DNA from 3 places in the Alkalibacillus sp. S2W genome. Region 1 is predicted to be linked to each of the others. Evidence: riboswitches for the same ligand, from Rfam matches in the RefSeq annotation. Region 1 holds a riboswitch; each other region holds the start of a gene.
What was found. Region 1 has a riboswitch for cobalamin ahead of ACKXGF_RS01165 (acyl-CoA thioesterase). Riboswitches for the same ligand answer to the same signal wherever they lie in the genome.
Positions count from the first base shown of each region.

Region 2: linked by a shared signal. The riboswitch ahead of ACKXGF_RS02315 (ABC transporter substrate-binding protein) and the one ahead of ACKXGF_RS01165 (acyl-CoA thioesterase) in region 1 are both predicted to bind cobalamin.
Region 3: linked by a shared signal. The riboswitch ahead of ACKXGF_RS03890 (ribonucleoside-diphosphate reductase subunit alpha) and the one ahead of ACKXGF_RS01165 (acyl-CoA thioesterase) in region 1 are both predicted to bind cobalamin.

Region 1 covers NZ_CP177234.1:198,969-206,607, reverse strand. The annotation lists gene ACKXGF_RS01180 (aldehyde dehydrogenase family protein) at 1-835, opposite strand, end outside; gene ACKXGF_RS01175 (acetolactate synthase large subunit) at 857-2,491, opposite strand; gene ACKXGF_RS01170 (FMN-binding glutamate synthase family protein) at 2,518-4,101, opposite strand; gene ACKXGF_RS01165 (acyl-CoA thioesterase) at 4,362-4,856, opposite strand; cobalamin riboswitch at 4,973-5,155, opposite strand; gene ACKXGF_RS01160 (hypothetical protein) at 5,245-6,291, opposite strand; gene ACKXGF_RS01155 (permease prefix domain 1-containing protein) at 6,304-7,128, opposite strand; gene ACKXGF_RS01150 (PadR family transcriptional regulator) at 7,142-7,471, opposite strand.
Region 2 covers NZ_CP177234.1:414,385-422,023, reverse strand. The annotation lists gene ACKXGF_RS02320 (FecCD family ABC transporter permease) at 1-412, opposite strand, end outside; gene ACKXGF_RS02315 (ABC transporter substrate-binding protein) at 437-1,447, opposite strand; cobalamin riboswitch at 1,582-1,767, opposite strand; gene ACKXGF_RS02310 (BMP family lipoprotein) at 1,929-2,876, shown strand; gene ACKXGF_RS02305 (methyl-accepting chemotaxis protein) at 2,896-4,545, shown strand; gene ACKXGF_RS02300 (helix-turn-helix domain-containing protein) at 4,692-5,936, shown strand; gene ACKXGF_RS02295 (enoyl-CoA hydratase) at 5,959-6,732, shown strand; gene ACKXGF_RS02290 (mannitol-1-phosphate 5-dehydrogenase) at 6,807-7,639, opposite strand, start outside.
Region 3 covers NZ_CP177234.1:707,602-715,240, reverse strand. The annotation lists gene ACKXGF_RS03890 (ribonucleoside-diphosphate reductase subunit alpha) at 1-2,038, opposite strand, end outside; cobalamin riboswitch at 2,178-2,373, opposite strand; tRNA gene ACKXGF_RS03885 (tRNA-Cys) at 2,642-2,715, opposite strand; tRNA gene ACKXGF_RS03880 (tRNA-Gly) at 2,756-2,830, opposite strand; tRNA gene ACKXGF_RS03875 (tRNA-Gln) at 2,834-2,908, opposite strand; tRNA gene ACKXGF_RS03870 (tRNA-His) at 2,917-2,992, opposite strand; tRNA gene ACKXGF_RS03865 (tRNA-Trp) at 2,997-3,070, opposite strand; tRNA gene ACKXGF_RS03860 (tRNA-Tyr) at 3,076-3,161, opposite strand; tRNA gene ACKXGF_RS03855 (tRNA-Phe) at 3,170-3,245, opposite strand; tRNA gene ACKXGF_RS03850 (tRNA-Asp) at 3,273-3,349, opposite strand; tRNA gene ACKXGF_RS03845 (tRNA-Met) at 3,353-3,429, opposite strand; tRNA gene ACKXGF_RS03840 (tRNA-Val) at 3,530-3,605, opposite strand; tRNA gene ACKXGF_RS03835 (tRNA-Glu) at 3,615-3,686, opposite strand; tRNA gene ACKXGF_RS03830 (tRNA-Ser) at 3,697-3,788, opposite strand; tRNA gene ACKXGF_RS03825 (tRNA-Asn) at 3,796-3,870, opposite strand; rRNA gene rrf (5S ribosomal RNA) at 3,905-4,020, opposite strand; rRNA gene ACKXGF_RS03815 (23S ribosomal RNA) at 4,183-7,112, opposite strand; rRNA gene ACKXGF_RS03810 (16S ribosomal RNA) at 7,286-7,639, opposite strand, start outside.

The DNA.
Region 1 (7,639 bases):
AAGTAAAAGCCCCTTTAACTAACTTATTAACAGCTTGTTCAACGTTAGCATCTTCAAATAAAATATTAGGTGAATTCGACCCTAGTTCGAGTGTTACTTTTTTAAACCCAGCGCTCTGACTGATCTCTTTTCCAACTGGTAAACTTCCGGTGAATGAGATTTTTTCTAACTTTTCGTGTTGTGTTAAAGGGCTGCCCACTTCACTTCCAGTCCCGATCACCAAGTTCAACACACCATCTGGTAGACCCGCTTCTAAAAACAGTTTCGTTAATTTATAAGCTGTAACGGGCGTTTTCTCAGCCGGTTTAAAAACGACCGTGTTCCCAGCTGCAATGGCTGGTGCGATTTTGTGAAGTGATAAATTTAACGGAAAATTAAAAGGTGTAATGGCTCCAACGACTCCTAGCGCCTCTCGTTTAACCATCCCCAGTCGATTCTCACCACCAATCGCTGCATCCATTGGAATTAATTCACCCATGATATGTTTAGCCCATTCAGAGGAAAAACGAAGGACTTGAATAGAACGCTCAACCTCTGCTCGACTGCTCGCAATCGGCTTTCCTGCTTCCTGCATAATCGTTTGCGCAAACTCTTCTTGTCGGCCTTCTAATAAATCAGCCGTTTTCCGCAAAATATCACTACGCTGATGGGCCGGCATATGCTTCATCATTGAATGAAAGACATCAAAACTCCCATCTACTGCTTCGTTTAAATCACTTTCATTCGCTAAGACGATTTCAGCAATCGTTTCTTGATTAAAAGGATTGATCACTTCTTCAGTTTCGCGTTGACCTTCATTGATCTCACGCCCGTTAATAATTGATCCAATTCTCATCCATGTCACCCCTTGTCGTCATTACTTACAAATAATCTCGCCCAGTTTCTCTGTTAATTTCATGTTTTCGCGGTAATCAACCGGACAATCAATTAATACAGGTTTATTCAAGCTTATGGCTTGTTTCAAAGTTGGTAATAACTCTTCCGTTTTTTGAATTTCAAACGCCTCAAAACCATATGATTTAGCTAAATCAACGTAATTTGGATTGCCGAATTCAATATAAGACGCACGGTTAAACTTCTTCATTTGGTGCCATTCGATTAATCCATAGCCATCGTCACGCCATAATAAAACGACAATCGGTAAATTAAGACGGACAGCTGTTTCTAGTTCAGCACCTGTCATCAGAAAAGCGCCGTCACCACAAACAGCTACAACATTTTGTTCTGGTTGGACCATCTTAGCCGAAATTGCACCTGGAACAGCCACTCCCATTGAAGCTAAACCATTCGAAATCAGGCATGTATTCGGTTCAGCCGTGTGAAACAGACGTGCCATCCACATTTTGTGTGCTCCAACATCCGAGATAACGATATCATCATCATTCAGCGCTTCCCTTAAATCCGAAATAATTCTCTGTGGCTTAACAGGAAAACCAGAATCTTGTTCATAGTCTTTTAATTCATTCATCGCATTGTCCCGCACTTCTTTTGCCCAAGTGACATCGCGTTCGAGCTGAGGAACGGCCTGTTTTATTTTAGATAAATTCTGCCCTACATCTCCGATCACGCTTGTTTTGACTGGATAGTAGGCATCTGTTTCAGGATTCGTCGTATCAATATGAAGAATAGGCTTGTCCCCTTCAGGATTCCAGTCTTTTGGTGAATACTCTGCCATATCAAAGCCAATGGTGATGATTAAGTCAGAAGCATTGAGACCACACGTAATATAATCTTGACTGCCTAAACCAGCCGTCAGTAGACTTAAATCATGTGTCCAAGGCAAAGCTCCTTTCCCCATAAAGGTGTGGACAACAGGAATCGACGTATGTTCAATGAATGCTCGTAACACGTCAGAAGCCTTTCCGCGGGTAATCCCGTTCCCTGCAATAATAAGTGGATTTTCCGATGATTGAATGAGTTCAGCTGCTTCTTGTATCGTTTCTTCACTCGCTCCCGAAAGGTTTGGCATTCGCACAGTTAATGGTTCAGCTTTATATTCCGCACTGGCAATATCCTCTGGAAGATCGAAATGCGTCGCACCTGGTTTTTCCGAGCTAGCTACTTGAAACGCTTTTCGAATTACCTCAGGCACTATGTCAGGTGTTTTAATTTGAGCATTCCATTTTGTCACTGGCTCATAAATTTTGATTAAGTCATAATACTGATGGCTAATTTTATGCTGTCTATTTAACCCCGCCTGACCTGTGATCGCTACAATCGGGTTCAAATCCATATTCGAATTCGCAACCCCTGTCAGTAAATTCGTCGCACCAGGCCCTAAAGTCGCTAAACAAACACCAGGCTTACCAGTTAGGCGACCATAAATACCAGCCATAAAAGCCGCACTCGTCTCATGACGCGTTACGATAAACTCAATATCAGAATCATATAGGGCATCCAATAAATCGATATTTTCCTCACCTGGTACACCGAAAATGTATTCAACTTCTTCTGCTTCCAAACAACGCACAATCGTTTCAGATACATTCATCTTCTACATCATCCTTACTAAAAGTTTTATGTGATTGAACGATAAATTTCATCCAATGTTATAACATGACCTTGATTGTCTTTATACATGATATGTTCTCTTGTAAATCCAGTTGGTGACTCTAACCCAGTTGCTGCTGCCAGTCGATAAAGCCCCTTACGCATCGAAATGACATAGTTAGCCGTACGATGTTTCTTCTCATCTACAACTAAAGCTTTCTGAAGTTCTGGATCTGTTGTTGCAACACCGACTGGGCAAGCATTTGATTCGCACTGTAAAGCTTGAATACAACCAACTGTAATCATGAAAGCTCGAGCTATATTGACCAAATCCGCTCCCATAGCTAATGCAATCGCCACACGATCCGGGGAAAATAATTTACCTGATGCAATGATCTTCACTTGATCCCTTACACCATGCTGAACTAACGCTTCATTCATAAGTGGCAACGCAGATTTAATCGGTAACCCAACACTATCGGACAACTCTTGATAAGATGCGCCAGTTCCTCCCTCACCGCCATCTACAGTGATAAAATCTGGTGAAATCCCTGTCTCCTTAATATTCTTTGCTAAATCATCGGCATCAAAACGACTTCCAACCACAACTTTGATGCCGACAGGTTTTCCTGCATGCTCTCGAACTTCATCGATAAAATTTAAAAGTGAGGGAAAATCACTGTAATCCTCAAACCGATTGGGGCTATCAATCGACTGATAAGGCTCGACCATTCGAATTCTAGCAATTTCTTCAGTGACCTTTTCAGCATCTATATGTCCACCACGTGTTTTGGCGCCCTGTCCCATCTTGATCTCAAATGCCTTCACCTCAGGAATGTCACTTTTTTCTTTCAAAGCCTCCCAACTGAAATTCCCTTCACGGTCCCTGACACCAAATAGTCCTGGCCCAATTTGCATAATTATATCCACTCCACCCTTTAGATGGTAATCAGATATGCCTCCTTCGCCAGTGTTCAACCAAGTCCCTTGGGCAATGCCTAACCCCTCAGATAATGCTGTAATAGCCCGGTCACCCAACGATCCATAGCTCATGGCCGACATCCCAATTTGGCCTTTAACCTTAAACGGATTCTTAGTATTTGGCCCAATCACAATCGAATCCTGTTCATCTAACAAATAAGCTAGAGATTGATCAGATTCCCATTCCTCTACTTTTTGCGTGAATAATGGCTCTTTAATCAGTAAATAACGATTAGTTAGGACTTCTGTCATTCGGTCCATTTTCAACTCTTCTGTTAATCTTGGAAACATTGAATTTCGTATATAAAAGCCTTCTTCTTCAAAATCTCGTCTGGACCCAAATCCTAATACATCACGCTTATATTTAGCCTTTTTAACGATATCCTCATATTCCACACGTGAAAAAGGTTCTCCACCGTTATCACTATTAAATAAATAAGAACGCATTTCTGGCCCAATACGTTCTAGAAAATATCTCATCCTACCGACTAAAGGATAATTACGTAAAATTGGATGCTGCTTTTGCGTTCGATCGACCCTGATTAAATAAAATGCAATAACTCCAATAGCCAATAGAATAATCATTAATAATGCAAATCCAATAATCGTTAAAACGTTCGCGACATTCATATGACTTCCTCCACTTTTTCGAAATACCTACCCTACATAGTAATTTTTGCTTTTTCATTAAATTTATCCATCATAATTGAATGTTTGTTTAATTAAGAGGCTGATATAAAAAAAGAACTGAGAGTTGATCTCAGTTCTTCCGTGTCTATTCTGGAATAGATGGTAAATGTCCATTAAAATCTAAATGATCCTTCGATGCCTACTTCCTAATTTACGTTTAATTTATTTTAGACATCGAATATTTTTATTACTCCGTTTTTTCATTTCAAACGCATCCGATTTTTTCGAAGTTCTTTTCTCGAATTTGCAGTTTCATACAACCGACACTCCTCCTCAGTTTCTGGAATAACCCCAGGCACTTCAGTCGGATTCCGATCACGATCTACCGCCACCATCGACATAAACGATTCTGTAGTCAGTACTTTTTTGCCAAGTAATAAATTATCAGCAAATACTTTCACATACACTTCCATCGATGTTCGTCCAGTACTAGTCACGATAGCTTCCAAAGTTAAGGCATCACCAACCTGAGCTGATGATATAAAATCGACTGAATCAATGGATGCTGTAACAACCACATTGCCAGAATGTTTCATCGCTGTTAACGCAGCAATTTCATCAATATAGGCTAAAACTTTCCCACCAAATATCGTATCCATATGATTCGTATCTGGTGGTAATACTAATCTTGTTTGAGACATTCTCGAATAACTTATAGGTAGTGGTTCCACACCATTTCTCCTCTCTTCCCCCATAAAAAAATACACCTCCTAAAAGAAGGTGCACTTGGGCATTTAAGATTACATACAAATTTGTCCAGCAATCACTTGCTGGCCTAGTCACATGTAACACCCTCCTATCTCCCGTAGGATCAAATGTTCTTTCCAATGGCAGGTCTCCTGACTCAGAATCATCTTCATATAGCCCTTCCCGTTCTATGAACAGTGGGATCCACCTATATGAATCATCTTTACAGTGGCGGGACCGTGCCGGAATTTCACCGGTCTTCCCTTTTCAGCTTTATCATAAAGCCACCATTGAACGCATTCAGTTTTCAACTCAAGGCAATGCCTTATCTTCTAATGTATATCTACTTCAAACGTCTTGTCAATTGAATTTGTAAAAAAGAAGTATTCAAAAGAGTTACGATGGAAGCTCAACTTTTTCTTCTTCCCCACTCTCTAGGCGATACTGGAACAGTTCAAAGGTTTCTGACTGGTTCCCTTCGCTCACCTCTTTCACATAATACAAAAGTGTGTTGTCTCTTCTGAGCTTTGCATGCTGTACGGAATCATTAATGCGAAGGCGATCTCCTTCTTCTTCAGATGAACGATCATACGATACCATGTCATACTCATACAAACCGTCTTCCCCGTAATTCATGATTGTCTGGTATAATAATTTATTTTGATTTTCCATCCACACTACTTCACTGATCGGGACTTCACTGTCTTTATTAGATATGACCTTCATCTCCTCCGGCTTTTCGATGTTCATTTCATAAATCCGTTCCACAGATTCAAACATCGAATCAGGCGTGGCATTTTCATAATCATCAGGTAGCACCATGAGCATTCTTTTCCCATTCTCTGCTATGCTCAGCGAACTTGGTGAATACGTCTCAAACGACTGTATTTCTTCAAAATCACCGTTCGGCTTCAACGTATATAAACCCGATGCGTAAGGTATGAACCCTTCTTCTGGCTCCCCTTGCGTACTGAGATGGATACCATTGATAATCCAGCGGTTATGTGCCGGATCCTTCACGAGATCAGTGATAACACCACGTACCTGTAAAACGGTTTCTACATCTCCACCTTCCTCGGAAATCGTATGAACATCGCTGTGTTCAAGCTGAAATTCTTGTTTACCAGAGGGAGCTTCCGGGTAACCCGTCGTTTCAACAACAGACAAATCGCCGTTTTCGTTGAACACTGGACTCCACAACTTCTTAGATTCTTCGGCCGCGTAGACTTCAAGATGTTCTGCTTCGCGATCCTTCAAATACAGGGTCTGTCTGCCGTCTGATTCCATCACATAAGCGATACGCCCATCTGATGCGACGTTGTATTCGCCGGTAAAAGACGGCTTTGTGTTTTGACTGGATTCCACTATGCCTCCCGCCGTGGCAAAACCGACTGTCACAACAATAATGAAACCGAATACAATAAACATTCCTTTTTTATTCATTTGATTGCCTCCTTATTCAAACAACCCCATCACAGATGGAACGATAAACGGCCAAAACATGTAAGCCAGAATGAGAACGGTAAGAGCCAAGCTTCCAACCATCAGTTTCGGATAACGAGGAAGCAACCTTATCTGAACCGTATAAAGCACTGCCCATAAGGCCATAGGAATAAACACATTTAACAAAATAGTAGCAGGAGCGCCAAATCCCATAGCCATAAGGTAAATATACAATGCTGCTAGCCCACCGACGAGAGAAAGCGTAATATTGACGATATGGATGATTCGCCGGGACACTATTTGGTCTTTATGGCGTTCATACGTCAAAACTGTCCGGTACAAAAGGTACAAATTGAGCAGTAACATCAAAAGAAGTGCCGGAATTGAGAAATTATAATAAGTCGACCATTGAGTCATAAGAAACAATAGGTTCAGTACCAAACCAAGTGCCAGCCAAAGCTTCCGGTTGACGACAAAAGTACGGTTCAATGCAAAAAACAGTACAATCGAATGACCAACAATTCCGACGAAAAGATACCAAAGGGCTGTCTGATCTTGAACAAGGACCATTGCATATTTTCCAAATGTAAACAAAAAACCGAGTAAGGAAAGTAAGAGCAGCAACTCTCGGCGGTACGGAAACATCACCTGTTGTAAACCATCTCCGATATGAGCCTCTTTCCCAAACATTTTCATCGCCTCTTCCTCCGCTTCCTTTTCCGTTTTGCCTGCTTCCATTTCTTCATCGCGTCGCATTAGAACGTGTGTTAACATCTCTTCATACAGATCTTCTTGCTCAGAGCGACTGCAGTCAGTCTGTGCGGCGATCCGCTTCACATAAACCTCCAGCTTACGTGTCATACGATCTTCTAGCCTTATGAAGCAGACTTTGAATCGATGCCCAATCTTTTTGCTTACGCTCAAGTTCGGTTTCGCCTTCTTTGGTCATCGTGTAATATTTTTTCCGTCTTTCACCTTCCGGGGCGCTCCAGTACGAAGTCACCCAACCCTTGCGTTCCATTCTTTTTAGCGCTGGGTATAACGTTCCTTCACTCATGCTATACGCTTCATCACTCAAACGTTTAAGCCTCTTCGTCATTTCGTACCCATACAAATCCCTTTCTGCAATCAATGACAACAGAATCAAATCAATGTTTCCCTTCATCATTTCTTTATCCATAACCTACTCTTCCCTTTCGCTGGAATATAGTTACAGTATAAAATGTTATACCTCGTATTACAAGGGTTCGTGTAAATTTCCATACGTTATGATAAAAGTATGAGAAACTGAATGGTGATTAAGGTTTCGCTAATTAAAATCGCTCTTACAAACTGTTGTCATTTAGCA
Region 2 (7,639 bases), 220 kb from region 1:
TGAACGCAACGACAGGTAATGTCATCTGCCCAATCCAAACCATTTGGATACCAAACACAAACGTCATTGCTGCGCCAAATGATGCTCCTGATGAAACACCTAATATAAACGGATCAGCTAACGGATTGCGTAACACTCCTTGATAAAGCGCCCCTGCTAAAGCTAATGCCGCCCCTACAACAGAAGCAAGTAAGATCCGTGGCATCCGCAAATCTAACACGATCGTCGCTGTTGAATCAGGCCAATCACGCTCGATCCAGTCCCCCATAATCGGGACGTGTGACAATATAACTCGCCAAACAGTCGTAAACGATATTTGGGCTGACCCCAGTGATATGGATAACCCCATTAATATCACTAAACCTATTAATAAACTGATCATCGTTAGCCATAAGGTCGAACGCTTTGCCATCATCAACATCCATTCATTTTACACTTATTCCATCTCTTCTGGATACAATATTTCTGCCAGTCTCTCTACACCTTGAGCCAAACGCGGTCCAGGTCGTGAAAGAAGGCTGTTTTTAACATCATAAATTTCCTCATTCTGAACAGCTGAAATACTATCCCAACCATCACGGTTCATGATTGTTTCGTGTGCACCTTCTGTCGTTTCACCATATGTCGTAATAATGACATCTGGATTTTGTTCAATAACGACCTCTTCACTTACTTGTGGCCAACCTTCTTGATCGGCGATGATATTCTTACCACCTGCTAATGTTAGAACCTCATGTATGAAAGATCCTTCACCGCCAGAAAATAGTTCCGGTCCTACTTCAATCCACACTTTTTTACGTTCTTCTTCAGGAATATCACTTACCTTATCTTGAACATCACTGACCGTTGTCTTCATACCATCAATGACATCCTGAGCTTGGTTCATTTGACCAGTAGCTTGACCAACTAGTTCAATATCGTGATACACCTCTTCTAAACTTTGAGAACCAATAACTAACACCTTTAATCCGGCTTCACGCATAGCATCAATATCGTCAGCATTTTGAACATCCGCGACGACTAAATCTGGTTCTAAACTAACAATTTTTTCGATATTCAGATTCATATCCCCGACTGTTTCAACGTCGTTTACCTCTTCAGGATAATCTGCCCATTCAGACACACCATCTACCTGATCACCAGCACCTACTGAGTATACAACCTCTGTCGCGCTTGGAATGACGGACACGATTGATTCGGGTTCTTCTTCAATTGTTACCTCAGTATCTGTACGATCAGTTAACGTCACGGGATACGACTGTTCCTCAGATTCACTGGATTCATCGGATTCTCCAGTTTCATTCGATTCATTTTCAGTTGTCTCTTCTCCGCTGTTTTCTCCATTACTCGCCTCTTCGGACCCCTCATCGCTTTGGCAAGCTGTTAACCCGACAGCTAACACGATTAATAACGTGAGAAGCCATTTTTTCAAGTTGCTTTGCATCATCTGTACCGCTTCCTTTCTATGATAAAAAATGCGCTTATTTCCTCCATGGACAGAAGAAAACAAGCGCATGTCGCTTTACTATATACAAATCAATCGATCGATTGATATATAGCGTTCCCTTTAGCCCCGAAGGAAATCAGCTAAAATATATAGGCAGGTTTCCTGACTCAGGATCTTAGCGTCTAACCCCTTCCCGTCGATTCGACAGTGGTTTGGTTAGTTGCTCCTCTACACAGTGGCGGGACCGCGCCGGATTCACACCGGACTTCCCTATTAAGTGAATGCTACTCGTCATTCACACCTATATATTTTATTGATTAAATTAATCTAATTTTAATCTTAAGCTGAAAGGTCATCAACGTCAAACAAATTTTGTTATTTTCTTGAATATTAACTTTAAAAAATGATTCGCTGTCCGATATTAATCTAGTAAGAAATATCGATGAAATTCGACATATTTATTAAGTTTAGGAGGTTGATTATGAAACGAATCAAAATCACTGTTCTACTACTATTCACACTAATGATGACAGTCGCATGTTCATCAAACAGTGAGAATATAGACTCAAGTGAGGACACCCTAAGTGCTGGGCTTCTCGTCACAGAAAGCGGTATTGGTGATAATGCCTTTAGTGACTTAGCCTTCCAAGGATTAACACAAGCACGAGATGAATTAAATGTGGTTTTTGATTACCGCGAACCATTAGATGAGAACTATGAAGAGAAGCTTCAACAGCTCATCGACCAAGACCATGATGTCATCTTTGGTCTCAGCTTCACAACGTCACCTGCCATTAAGGCAAAAGCAGAGGAATATCCAGACCAACAATTTGTCGTGATTGATGACACGATTGACCTACCAAATGTGACGTCAATTACCTTTAAAGAAGATGAAGGTAGCCGTCTTATCGGCTTAATTGCAGGAATGCGCACAGATAGTGACGTCGTCGGTTTTATCGGTGGTGTTGAAAGTGACGTGATCCAGAAATTCGAAGATGGTTTTAAACAAGGTGTTCAAGAAGCCAATCCAGATGCTGAGATTTTAACTGAGTACGCCGGAACTTTCGATGATGACCAATTAGGGGCTGAGATCGCTAGTAATATGATTGATGAAGGAGCCGATTACATATTCCCATCTGCAGGTTTTACTGGAACAGGTGCTTTACAAGAAGCACAAAGTCAGGGCATTCATGCATTTGGTGTCGATACGGACCAATACACGATTGCTGAAGATGCCGTTGTTTCATCCATGGTCAAGAACGTCAATATTGCCATTTATAATGTAATGGAACAGCTCAGTAACGGTGAATCACTAGAAGGAAATCACCGCGAATTAGGACTAGAAGAAGAAGGGGTTGGTTTAGCGCCAATTCGCGTCATAGAGCTAACGGATCAACAACAACAGACCTTAGATGATGCACAAAATTAATCCGGAAAGGAGTCTTTGAATGTCCATTAAAAAACGATTGTACATAATGACATTGACACCGCTTATATTGAGTTTACTAATCGTGTCATTTATTGCTTATCAGATGATTAATTTACAAGATTCATCACAAGATGACATTGATGTCTTACTTGAAAGTAAAGATATCTATTCTCAGCTTCAATCTACTGAACAGGCTTTGTCTACTTACTTCTACAGCCCTTCTGCAGCAACGAAACAAGAGGCTGAATTGCAAGTAGAGCAAACAAATGAAACAATTCAAGGGATTATGGATTTAGTTGAGACAGAGGAGCAACAACGCTGGGCTAGCCAAGCGCAAGAAAAATATTCGAATTGGCAAACAGCAACCAATGAAGCGCTCGAATCTGAGAATATGAACAACGTCCAACAGCAAGCATTAAGAACTGCTGGACTTGTGAATGATGCCTACATGTTAGAACGTGCGAGTAATAATTGGTATGATCAGAATATCGAAGAACAGCAAAATATGATCAGTGGAATACTGATGATTATTTTAATCGCGAGTATGATCTTGATTATCTTCACATTATTCTTAACCCTTAGATTATCGAACCGCATTGCTAACCCACTACAAGCATTATCACGACAAGCACAAGAAGCAGCTTCTGGTAAACTATCATTAGACATTGACGTTGATGAGAAAGAAAAAGATGAAGTCGGCCAGCTTAAGCGTTCATTTAAGACGATGATTGAAAACTTAAAGGACACCGTCGAATCCATCCATTCTATTAATCGACGTGTAGACGACTTTAGTACACAACTAAACGATGAAATTAAAAGTTTAACAGAGGGCAGTGAACAAGTCGCAAGTTCTACCGATGAATTAGCTCAAGGTAGTCAATCAATTTCTAACGATGTCCAAGATGCGGTGACACTCGTTGAAAATATGCAACATGATTTTGAAGCAAATGCTGAAGAAAGTGACGCCGCCAATGAAGAAAGTACCCATGCACAACAAGCTGTCCAAGACGGGCATAAAGCACTTGTCTCACAGAAAACCATTATGGATCAGAACCAAGAAGCAATGGCAGAAGTTCGTTCCTCAGTAGAACAATTCACGCATTACACGGAGCAGATTGAACAAGCTGTTGCACTTGTAAACGATATTGCTGAACAAACGAACTTACTTGCTTTAAATGCAGCGATCGAAGCTGCGCGTGCTGGTGAACACGGTAAAGGTTTCGCCGTTGTAGCTGATGAAGTTCGTAAATTAGCTGATCAATCAACTTCAGCGACAGATGATATTAAACAAATGGTTGATCAAATTCGCCAAGGTGTTGATAAAATCAATGTTCAAACGGAAGAAACAACACGTCTAAGCGAAGAACAAGTGAATGCAGTCGATACATCTGAGCAATCGTTTAATAATATCGCTGAGCATGTCAGCCAAATCTATGATCGCCTAGAGAAACTATCACAAAATATGAACGAATCACGTAAGCAATCTGAGCAAATCACCGCAACAATGGAAAGCATTAGTTCTGTTACTGAAGAAACAGCCGCAGGTACTGAAGAAATTTCAGCCTCAGCAAGCGAACAGCAAAATGCCTTCCAAAAATTACAACAAGAAGCTGAGAAACTTGAAATGATGATTGAAGAATTAAATGAAAAGACATCACATTTTCACTAAGTAAATCGGTCCCTTTCGACAACATAACAGTTAAGTCGAAAGGGATTTTTACATTCGTTACCTTTTTGCTTACAATACTAATAGAAGGTAAAATCATACAATTGTTTTATAACAGTCCATCCTACTCTTATAAATTAGGTGAAAAAATGTTTAATGTGAGCTCATTCATTCAATATCATAGGACAAATCAAGGCTTATCCCAGCGAGATCTTGCAGATGGAATATGTTCGATCTCATATTTAAGTAAAATAGAAAACGATACGATTGAACCAAGCCAAGATCTATTTAATATGTTATGCGAACGATTGGGTATCTCACTTGAATCTTTTAATAAAATGACGAACTATGCTATTGAAGACGAAATCATGTGGCTTTATAAACTTATTTCGAAAAAGAATTTCAATGAAGCGAGCTCTTACTATCAATTTTTAAAAAACCAATTAACTCCTTTTCACCATGAACAAATCATCCATTTATTCAAGTTAATCGAACTTTATTATTTTATTGAAATGAAAGATGACCGAGTTAATTACTACGAAATAGATGAGCTATTACAAATGGAATCAAGCTTCGAGGAAGAAAAACGCTACTACTTTCTTAAAATCATGGGCGTTTACTATATTCACCTTGCTTATCCTCACCAAGCGATTCTATATCTCATCGATGCTGAACAAGTCCTAACGCGTTATGCGATGAAAGATCCTGATTTGTATTATTTAATTGCTGCTACTTACACCAGATTATCTGAACCTGCTCGCAGCAATCACTATTGTCAAATCGCTAAAGAACAATATATCAATGTGTTTATGTATCCCAAAATTACCAATTGTTACATCTTATTCGGCATCAATTATACATTATTGCAAGCATTTGATATTGCAGAACGCTATTTCTTTCAAGTATTAAACTCAAGACCGATGATGGATTCAGATCATGTAACGGCCAATGTACAGTATAATATTAGCTTCATGTATTGTGAAAAACAAGAGTGGGAACACGCATTGAACTACTTAGAACAAGCTTTATCAGGATTTTATTCTACTTTTGAAAAACTTCATTGTGTTCAACTAATCGCAAAATCTTATCATCATTTGCAGGAATATGACGAAGCCGTGTCGTATATTGAATATGGTAAACAATTAAGTGATCAGATTGGTGATCAGAAAATTCGTTGTTTATTATGGCTGTTAGAACACCGAATTTATGATACCCTTCACACAACACAGTTTATTAATGAAGCTGAACAATACTGGCTCAATTATTTGGTTGAACGAGGAGAAAATAGGACTTTAAAACAACTATATTTCTTCCTTGCAGAGTCATTAGTCAGTCAGAACCGCGACAGAGAAGCAATTATGTATTATAACAAGTTGATGCAATTAGGCATCTAAACTATTAAAAGTGAGGGATTCTATGTCTAATCTCGTTTTATTAACCGAAGAAGATCATGTGACGACTATTACCTTGAATCGTCCTGAACAAATGAATGCTTTAAACGAAGAAATGTTAAGTGCTTTAGCTGAACGCTTAAATGAAGCATTCCATAATGATTCTAAAATTGTCGTTTTAGAAGCGAACGGTAAAGCTTTTTCAGCAGGTGGAGACTTAAACATGATGGTAAATTCAGATGCTGGCGGGGATTTCGAAAACATTATGAACACCATTGAGGACATTGTCTTAACACTTTATCAAATGCCTAAAATCACGATCGCTGCTCTGAAAGGTTCAGCTGCTGGACTAGGCCTTAGTTTAACACTTGCTTGTGACTATGTTTTAGCGAAATCAGATGCTAAAGTCGCGATGAACTTTATCGGAATAGGTTTGATTCCTGATGGAGGCGGACATTTCTTCATGCAACAACGTATCGGGACTGTACGTGCGAAGCAAATCATCTGGGAAGGTAAACGATTAGAAGCTGATGAGGCAAAAGGGTTGGGTTTAATCGACTTTGTGATTAACTCTGATATGGATCAAGTGGTTAATCAGTATATTGATAAATTGAAGAAGTCACCAATCTTGGCGATGATTGAGTCGAAAATGATTTATCATCAGCAAACGATTGATCAACTCAAATCGTTCTTGGCTGCTGAGACAAAAGGTCAGACAAACATGCGACAAACTTCGGATCACCAAGAAGGTGTTGATGCCTTCCTTAATAAGCGCCATCCGAATTTCACTTGGGAGTAAGACCAAATTAATTTCTTAATAAAAATCCCTTAGCCTTCATACTCGTATGTATGAGTTGGCTAAGGGATTTAGCTTTAATTACCTAACTCGTCCATTATATAATCATATAGTGGTTCTTCTGGGCTTAAGCCACATACGTCTTCTAAGACTTGAGCATAGCCAGATTCTTGAATCATTTGTTGTAATTCCACTGCTTCAGCATCTGATTCGTTACTATAGTCAAGGGCACTGATTATCACCTTGATCAAATATTTAGGAGCTTCATTAAACAATTCAACATACTGAAGGGCTGGACGAATCAAGCGATCTCTCTCTCCTAATTTACGTTTCGGTCCACGTGCTACTCTCGTAATCTCATCGTTTAAATAAGGGTTTTTAAATCGATTAACAATCTTCTTACGATACTTCTTATGCGTTGCGCCATCAAATCCATATAATTGAATGAGAACATGCCCTGTTTCTTGTAAAGCGCCATTCACAGTCGTTATAATCTCCTGATCTTGGGTAGCCTCCTTAATGGTGTCATATCCAAATTGGTCACCTAGATAAGCGATCGCAGCATGTCCTGTATTGACCGTAAATAATTTGCGCTCAATATATGATGTTAAATCTTCAACATAAGTAATTCCTTTTATATCTGGAATCTCACCTTTCACATCATTTCGTGAGACCACCCATTCATAATAAGGCTCAACTGTAACGACTAACAGATCCTCATTTTCTTGATTAGGGGCAATGCGATCAACAGCAGCATCTGGAAACCCTACCCGCTCTTCTAACAACGCATGATACTCTTGTGGCAAATGTTCTAACACTTTTTCTTTGAGTAATGTGCTGCCACCGATCATATTCTCACAGGCGATGACATTCAGGTAATCGTTCTTTTCATCAAACCGTTTCACTAAGC
Region 3 (7,639 bases), 510 kb from region 1:
TCTTCGGACTTAGATCAGGTGCCGTAACCGGAATCTTGTAGTCTTTCTTTTCTTCGGAATAAAACTTTTTAAAAATCGGATCAATGCTTGCCGTGCTACCTGCAATAATACTCGTACTTGAATTCGGTGCGACAGCCATTAAATAGCCATTTCTAAGACCATATGTCTGCACGTCCTGTTTCAACTTATTCCATGCATCACCCGTATAATCTTTATTGTCAAAATAACGTCCATCATGCCATTTTGAACCTTCAAACAATGGGTAAGCCCCCTTCTCTTGCGCTAACTCCATACTTGCTTGAATCGTTAAATAGGCAATCTTCTCATATAACTCATCCGCAAACTGCACGGCTTCTTCAGACTCCCAAGCAATTTTGTTTAGAGCGAGTAAATGATGATACCCAAACGTCCCTAATCCGACAGCACGATATTTCTGATTCGTCATTTGTGCCTGCAACACAGGAATATTGTTCAAATCAATCACATTATCTAACATACGGACTTGAATCGGAATCAAACGCTCAAGAACATCTGCAGGGACTGCTTTACCTAAGTTGATACTCGATAAATTACAAACAACAAAGTCTCCAGGCGATTTCGTCACAACGATTTTCCCGTCTTCAGTATGTTGCTCATCGACGGTCGTTGCACTTTGATTCTGCATGATCTCAGTACAAAGGTTCGAGCAATAAATCATGCCAGCGTGACTATTCGGATTTTGCCTGTTTGCCTCATCACGGTAAAACATATAAGGTGTCCCTGTTTCTAATTGACTCACCATAATCCGTTTCATCACATCAATCGCAGGAACCGTCTCTTTTGTTAAATCAGGATGGTTCACACACGCTTCATATTTCTCTCTAAATGACCCAGCACCTTGTTCTTCATCATAATAATCTTCTAAACTAAAGCCCATCACATCTCGAACTTCATGCGGATCAAACAAGTACCAATTTTCACGTGCCTCCACTTTCTCCATGAAAAGATCAGGCAATGTCACACCTGTAAACAAATCATGCGTACGTTGACGTTCGTCACCATTATTTAGTTTCGCATCTAAAAACTTAAATATATCCTGATGCCAGATATCCAAATAAACCGCAATAGCACCCTGTCGTTGACCGAGTTGATCAACACTAACTGCCGTGTTATTTAATTGCTTCATCCATGGCATCACACCACTTGAAACACCTTTAAAGCCTTTAATCGAACTACCGTGTGAACGAATCTTGCCCAGATAAACACCTATGCCGCCACCATTTTTCGATAGGTTCGCTATATCCGTATTCGAATCATAAATCCCTTGCAAACTATCATCAACGGTATCGATAAAACAGCTAGACAATTGACCATATGATTTACCTGCATTTGCTAATGTTGGTGTTGCAACGGTCATATAAAGATTGCTCAAAGCCCAATACGCTTCTTCAACCCATTCCATACGTTTCGATTCCGGCTCATTCATCATTAACGTCAATGCAATCGTCATAAAGCGTTCTTGAGGCAATTCATAAACGCGTCCTTCATGATCCGTTGCCAAATAACGATCAGCCAATGTTCTCAATCCTATATACGTAAAGTAACGATCTCGTTCTGGATCAATCATATTCTCAGCTTGCTTCAGTTCTTCAGCCGTATATGACGTTAAAATATCACCACTGTAAATTTGTTTTTGAGTTAATACATGTTGTAAGTCATAATAAGAACCATAACGCTCTCTCGCCTCGTATTCTCTGTTTTGTCCTGCTTCTTTGTATAACTGTTCTAAGTAAATATTGGCACACACAAAAGTCCAGTCAGGTTCCTCTGGGCTAATTAAATCAAGGCCCCGCAATAATAATTCATTTGTTATTTGAGCTTTTGTCACTTCGTCCTTGCTACCAATAGCCGTCAACACTTTGTCTTCGTAAAGCTCTACGTCTAAATGATCGTACCCCTTTGTAACGCGTTCAATAAACCCCCGTAAACGCTCTTCTAAAAATGTTTCCTGATTTTGTCCTGTGACCACTTTCGTTACTACTTTAGTTACTGTATCCATTCTGTCACGCCTCCCTAAACAAAAAAATTCGCTTCCAACGAGGTTGAAAGCGAATAAAACGACCTATATGACAATAGTAGGATTCTTAGCCTACCTGTAATCACCTGTGTCGTTCCATTCTCTTTCACCCCGAAGACAATGTAACTCGGCTCATACAGACAGGTCTCCTGACTTACGCTTCACTTTACTATGGGCCTTCCCTTATAAGCAGCATTAACTAATCTTATAAAGTGGCAAACCCATTTCATCCACGTTTACAGTTGCGGGGGCAGTTTTGGATTCTCACCAAATTCCCTATTAAGCCTCATAAAGGCATCCGTATAAGCTGAATACAATATGTAGTTTTAAATTAAATAAAAACAACTATATATAGAGTTTAACTAATAATCATTTAAAACACAAGAGATTTTTAGCACTTTATTTATTAAGCATTTTTAAAAATAAACTCATCTCGTTACAAATTACGTTAGAACAATAATAGTTAAAATACGTACTTAGATCATTATCGAATTCCTAACAAAAGATAAAAGTAAATTTATAATAAAAAAAAGCTGATAAACAGATTGTCTACCAACTTGGCTTATGTAATCATATAAAAATTTTTGGAGGCGGCAACCGGATTCGAACCGGTGATAAAGGTTTTGCAGACCTCTGCCTTACCACTTGGCTATGCCGCCATCTAAAGCGGATTATTCGAGAAGTCTAAACTTAAAAAAATGGAGCGGAAGACGGGATTCGAACCCGCGACCCCCACCTTGGCAAGGTGGTGTTCTACCGCTGAACTACTTCCGCTAGTGGCTGGGCCAGTAGGATTCGAACCTACGCATGACGGCACCAAAAGCCGTTGCCTTACCGCTTGGCCATGGCCCAATGTCAAATGGGGCGACCGGAGGGATTCGAACCCTCGAGTGCCGGAGCCACAATCCGGTGCGTTAACCTCTTCGCCACGACCGCCATATGGCAGGGGTAGTAGGAATCGAACCCACATCAAAGGTTTTGGAGACCTTCGTTTTACCATTAAACTATACCCCTATAAGTGGTGGAGGGGGACGGATTCGAACCGCCGAACTCTGAGAGAGCGGATTTACAGTCCGCCGCGTTTGGCCAACTTCGCTACCCCTCCAAAACAAATGGTGGCTCGGGACGGATTCGAACCGCCGACACACGGATTTTCAGTCCGTTGCTCTACCGACTGAGCTACCGAGCCATATGTACTACTATTTAAATTTTAAAATGGCGGTCCGGACGGGACTCGAACCCGCGACCTCCTGCGTGACAGGCAGGCATTCTAACCATCTGAACTACCGGACCTTTTGGTTGCGGGGGTAGGATTTGAACCTACGACCTCCGGGTTATGAGCCCGACGAGCTACCAGACTGCTCCACCCCGCGATATTGTCTGCTTTTCATATTGAAAACAGATTAAGTTTAGAAAGATGACACGTTTATTAGTTTACGATTTTTTAAAATGAAAGTCAACTAATAATTTCAATGGTGGAGGATGGCGGGCTCGAACCACCGACCCCTTGCTTGTAAGGCAAGTGCTCTCCCAACTGAGCTAATCCTCCGATCAGGAATGACCCGTACGGGACTCGAACCCGTGTTACCGCCGTGAAAGAGCGGTGTCTTAACCGCTTGACCAACGGGCCGTATAATTAATGGCGGAGAGCGAGGGATTCGAACCCTCGAGACCGCGGTAGCGGCCTACACGATTTCCAATCGTGCTCCTTCGACCACTCGGACAGCTCTCCAAAAAAATGGCTCCAGCGGCAGGATTCGAACCTGCGACCAATCGGTTAACAGCCGATTGCTCTACCTCTGAGCTACGCTGGAATATTTTCAACTGTCCTTGAAGGAGAATTGATCAGCCCGGCGACGTCCTACTCTCGCAGGGGAAGAACCCCAACTACCATCGGCGCTAGAGAGCTTAACTGCTGTGTTCGGCATGGGAACAGGTGTGACCTCTCTGCCATAATCACCGGACAAATAATTATGTACCAACTTCATGGCGACATGTTTAATTATATTCACCTTCGAAGAAAATTTCAAGGTTAAAATGAAATTTAATTCCTCTTAAAAAGGGTACAAGTACCCTCAAAACTAGATAAGATGATACCGTGCAACGTCGACCAGGCGTCTTAACCGTTAGTTAAGTCCTCGATCGATTAGTATCCGTCAGCTCCACGTGTCACCACGCTTCCACCTCGGACCTATCAACCTCATCGTCTCTGAGGGATCTTACTTGCTCGAGGCAATGGGAAATCTCATCTTGAGGGGGGCTTCATGCTTAGATGCTTTCAGCACTTATCCCGACCACACGTAGCTACCCAGCAGTGCTCCTGGTGGAACAACTGGTACACCAGCGGTGTGTCCATCCCGGTCCTCTCGTACTAAGGACAGCTCCTCTCAAATTTCCAACGCCCACGACAGATAGGGACCGAACTGTCTCACGACGTTCTGAACCCAGCTCGCGTACCGCTTTAATGGGCGAACAGCCCAACCCTTGGGACCGACTACAGCCCCAGGATGCGATGAGCCGACATCGAGGTGCCAAACCTCCCCGTCGATGTGGACTCTTGGGGGAGATAAGCCTGTTATCCCCGGGGTAGCTTTTATCCGTTGAGCGACGGCCCTTCCATGCGGAACCGCCGGATCACTAAGCCCGACTTTCGTCCCTGCTCGACTTGTAAGTCTCGCAGTCAAGCTCCCTTCTGCCTTTACACTCTGCGAATGATTTCCAACCATTCTGAGGGAACCTTTGGGCGCCTCCGTTACTCTTTGGGAGGCGACCGCCCCAGTCAAACTGCCCACCTGACACTGTCTCCGAACCGGATCACGGCTCGGGGTTAGAATGTCCGTACAGCCAGGGTGGTATCCCACCGGCGCCTCCGCCGAAGCTTGCGCTCCGGCATCTTAGGCTCCCACCTATCCTGTACAAGCTGTACCAACATTCAATATCAGGCTACAGTAAAGCTCCACGGGGTCTTTCCGTCTTGTCGCGGGTAATGCGCATTTTCACGCATAGTATAATTTCACCGGGTCTCTCGTTGAGACAGTGCCCAAGTCGTTGCACCTTTCGTGCGGGTCGGAACTTACCCGACAAGGAATTTCGCTACCTTAGGACCGTTATAGTTACGGCCGCCGTTTACTGGGGCTTCGGTTCAACGCTTTGTCCCGAAGGACGAACGCATCCCCTTAACCTTCCAGCACCGGGCAGGTGTCAGCCCCTATACTTCGCCTTACGGCTTCGCAGAGACCTGTGTTTTTGATAAACAGTCGCTTGGGCCTTTTCACTGCGGCTCCCTAGGCCGTAGCCTAGATGAGCACCCCTTCTCCCGAGGTTACGGGGTCATTTTGCCGAGTTCCTTAACGAGAGTTCTCCCGATCACCTTAGGATACTCTCCTCGCCTACCTGTGTCGGTTTGCGGTACGGGCACCTCTTTCCTCACTAGAGGCTTTTCTAGGCAGTGTGAAATCCGGGACTTCGGTACTTATGTTCCCTCCCCATCACAGATCATGCGTCCGATGGACGGATTTGCCTATCCATCACACTCTCTGCTTGGGCGTGCACATCCGGTGGCACGCTTCCCTTATCCTCCTGCGTCTCCCCGTCGTTCGAACGGAAAGGAGGTGGTACAGGAATTTCAACCTGTTGGCCATCGCCTACGCCTTTCGGCCTCGGCTTAGGTCCCGACTTACCCTGAGCGGACGAGCCTTCCTCAGGAAACCTTAGGCTTACGGTGAAGAAGATTCTCACTTCTTTTTCGCTACTCATACCGGCATCCTCACTTCTAAGCGCTCCACCAGTCCTCACGGTCTGACTTCTAAGCCCTTAGAACGCTCTCCTACCATTGTCCTGCGGACAATCCGCAGCTTCGGTGATGTGTTTAGCCCCGGTAAATTTTCGGCGCAACGTCACTCGACCAGTGAGCTATTACGCACTCTTTAAATGATAGCTGCTTCTAAGCTAACATCCTGGTTGTCTGAGCAACGTCACATCCTTTCCCACTTAACACATACTTAGGGACCTTAGCTGGCGGTCTGGGCTGTTTCCCTTTCGACTATGAACCTTATCACCCATAGTCTGACTCCCAACGGTAAGTCATTGGCATTCGGAGTTTGACTGAATTCGGTAACCCGATAGGGGCCCCTAGTCCAATCAGTGCTCTACCTCCAAGACTCGCTACGTTGAGGCTAGCCCTAAAGCTATTTCGGAGAGAACCAGCTATCTCTGTGTTCGATTGGCATTTCACCGCTACCCACACCTCATCCCCGCATTTTTCAACATACGTGGGTTCGGGCCTCCAGTCAGTGTTACCTGACCTTCACCCTGGACATGGGTAGATCACACAGTTTCGGGTCTACGATGACGAACTGATACGCCCTGTTCAGACTCGCTTTCGCTGCGGCTCCAGATCTGCTCTTTAACCTTGCTCGTCCTCGTAACTCGCCGGTTCATTCTACAAAAGGCACGCCGTCACCCATTAACGGGCTTCGACTACTTGTAGGCACACAGTTTCAGGTTCTATTTCACTCCCCTTCCGGGGTGCTTTTCACCTTTCCCTCACGGTACTGGTTCACTATCGGTCACTAGGGAGTATTTAGCCTTGGGAGATGGTCCTCCCGGATTCCGACGGAATAACACGTGTTCCGTCGTACTCAGGATCCACGCCGGAGGATACACCGTTTCGATTACCGGGCTTTTACCGTCTCTGGCGAACCGTTCCAGGTTGCTTCATCTACCGTGTATCTTGATCACTCCGTATGGCGTGTCCTACAACCCCAAGACGCATGCGCCTTGGTTTGGGCTGTTTCCGTTTCGCTCGCCGCTACTCAGGAAATCGCGGTTGCTTTCTCTTCCTTCAGGTACTGAGATGTTTCAGTTCCCTGAGTTGTCTTCCATGACCTATGTATTCAGCCATGGATACGACCCCATTACGGGTCGTGGGTTTCCCCATTCGGACATCCCCGGGTCGACGCTTACTTACTGCTCGCCGAGGCATATCGGTGTTTGTCCCGTCCTTCTTCGACTCCTAGTGCCAAGGCATCCACCGTGCGCCCTTGTTCACTTAACTAACTCTTAACTCCATGGCGAACCATCAAGTTATGCGTGAAAAGACGCTTGTGTCTTTACTTGCTTTTCGATGCTTTGGTATCTCATCTTATCTAGTTTTCAAGGTACTTTTCAAAGGATCATCGATCCTTCAAAACTAAACAAAATAGCACTGTCGCCTCCTATATTCCTTAGAAAGGAGGTGATCCAGCCGCACCTTCCGATACGGCTACCTTGTTACGACTTCACCCCAATCATTGGCCCCACCTTCGGCGGCTGGCTCCGTGAAGGTTACCCCACCGACTTCGGGTGTTGCCAACTCTCGTGGTGTGACGGGCGGTGTGTACAAGGCCTGGGAACGTATTCACCGCGGCATTCTGATCCACGATTACTAGCGATTCCGGCTTCATGCAGGCGAGTTGCAGCCTACAATCCGAACTGAGAATGGCTTTATGGGATTAGCTCGACCTCGCGGTTTGGCTTCCCTTTGTACCATCCATTGTAGCACGTGTGTAGCCCAGGTCATAAGGGGCATGATGATTTGACGTC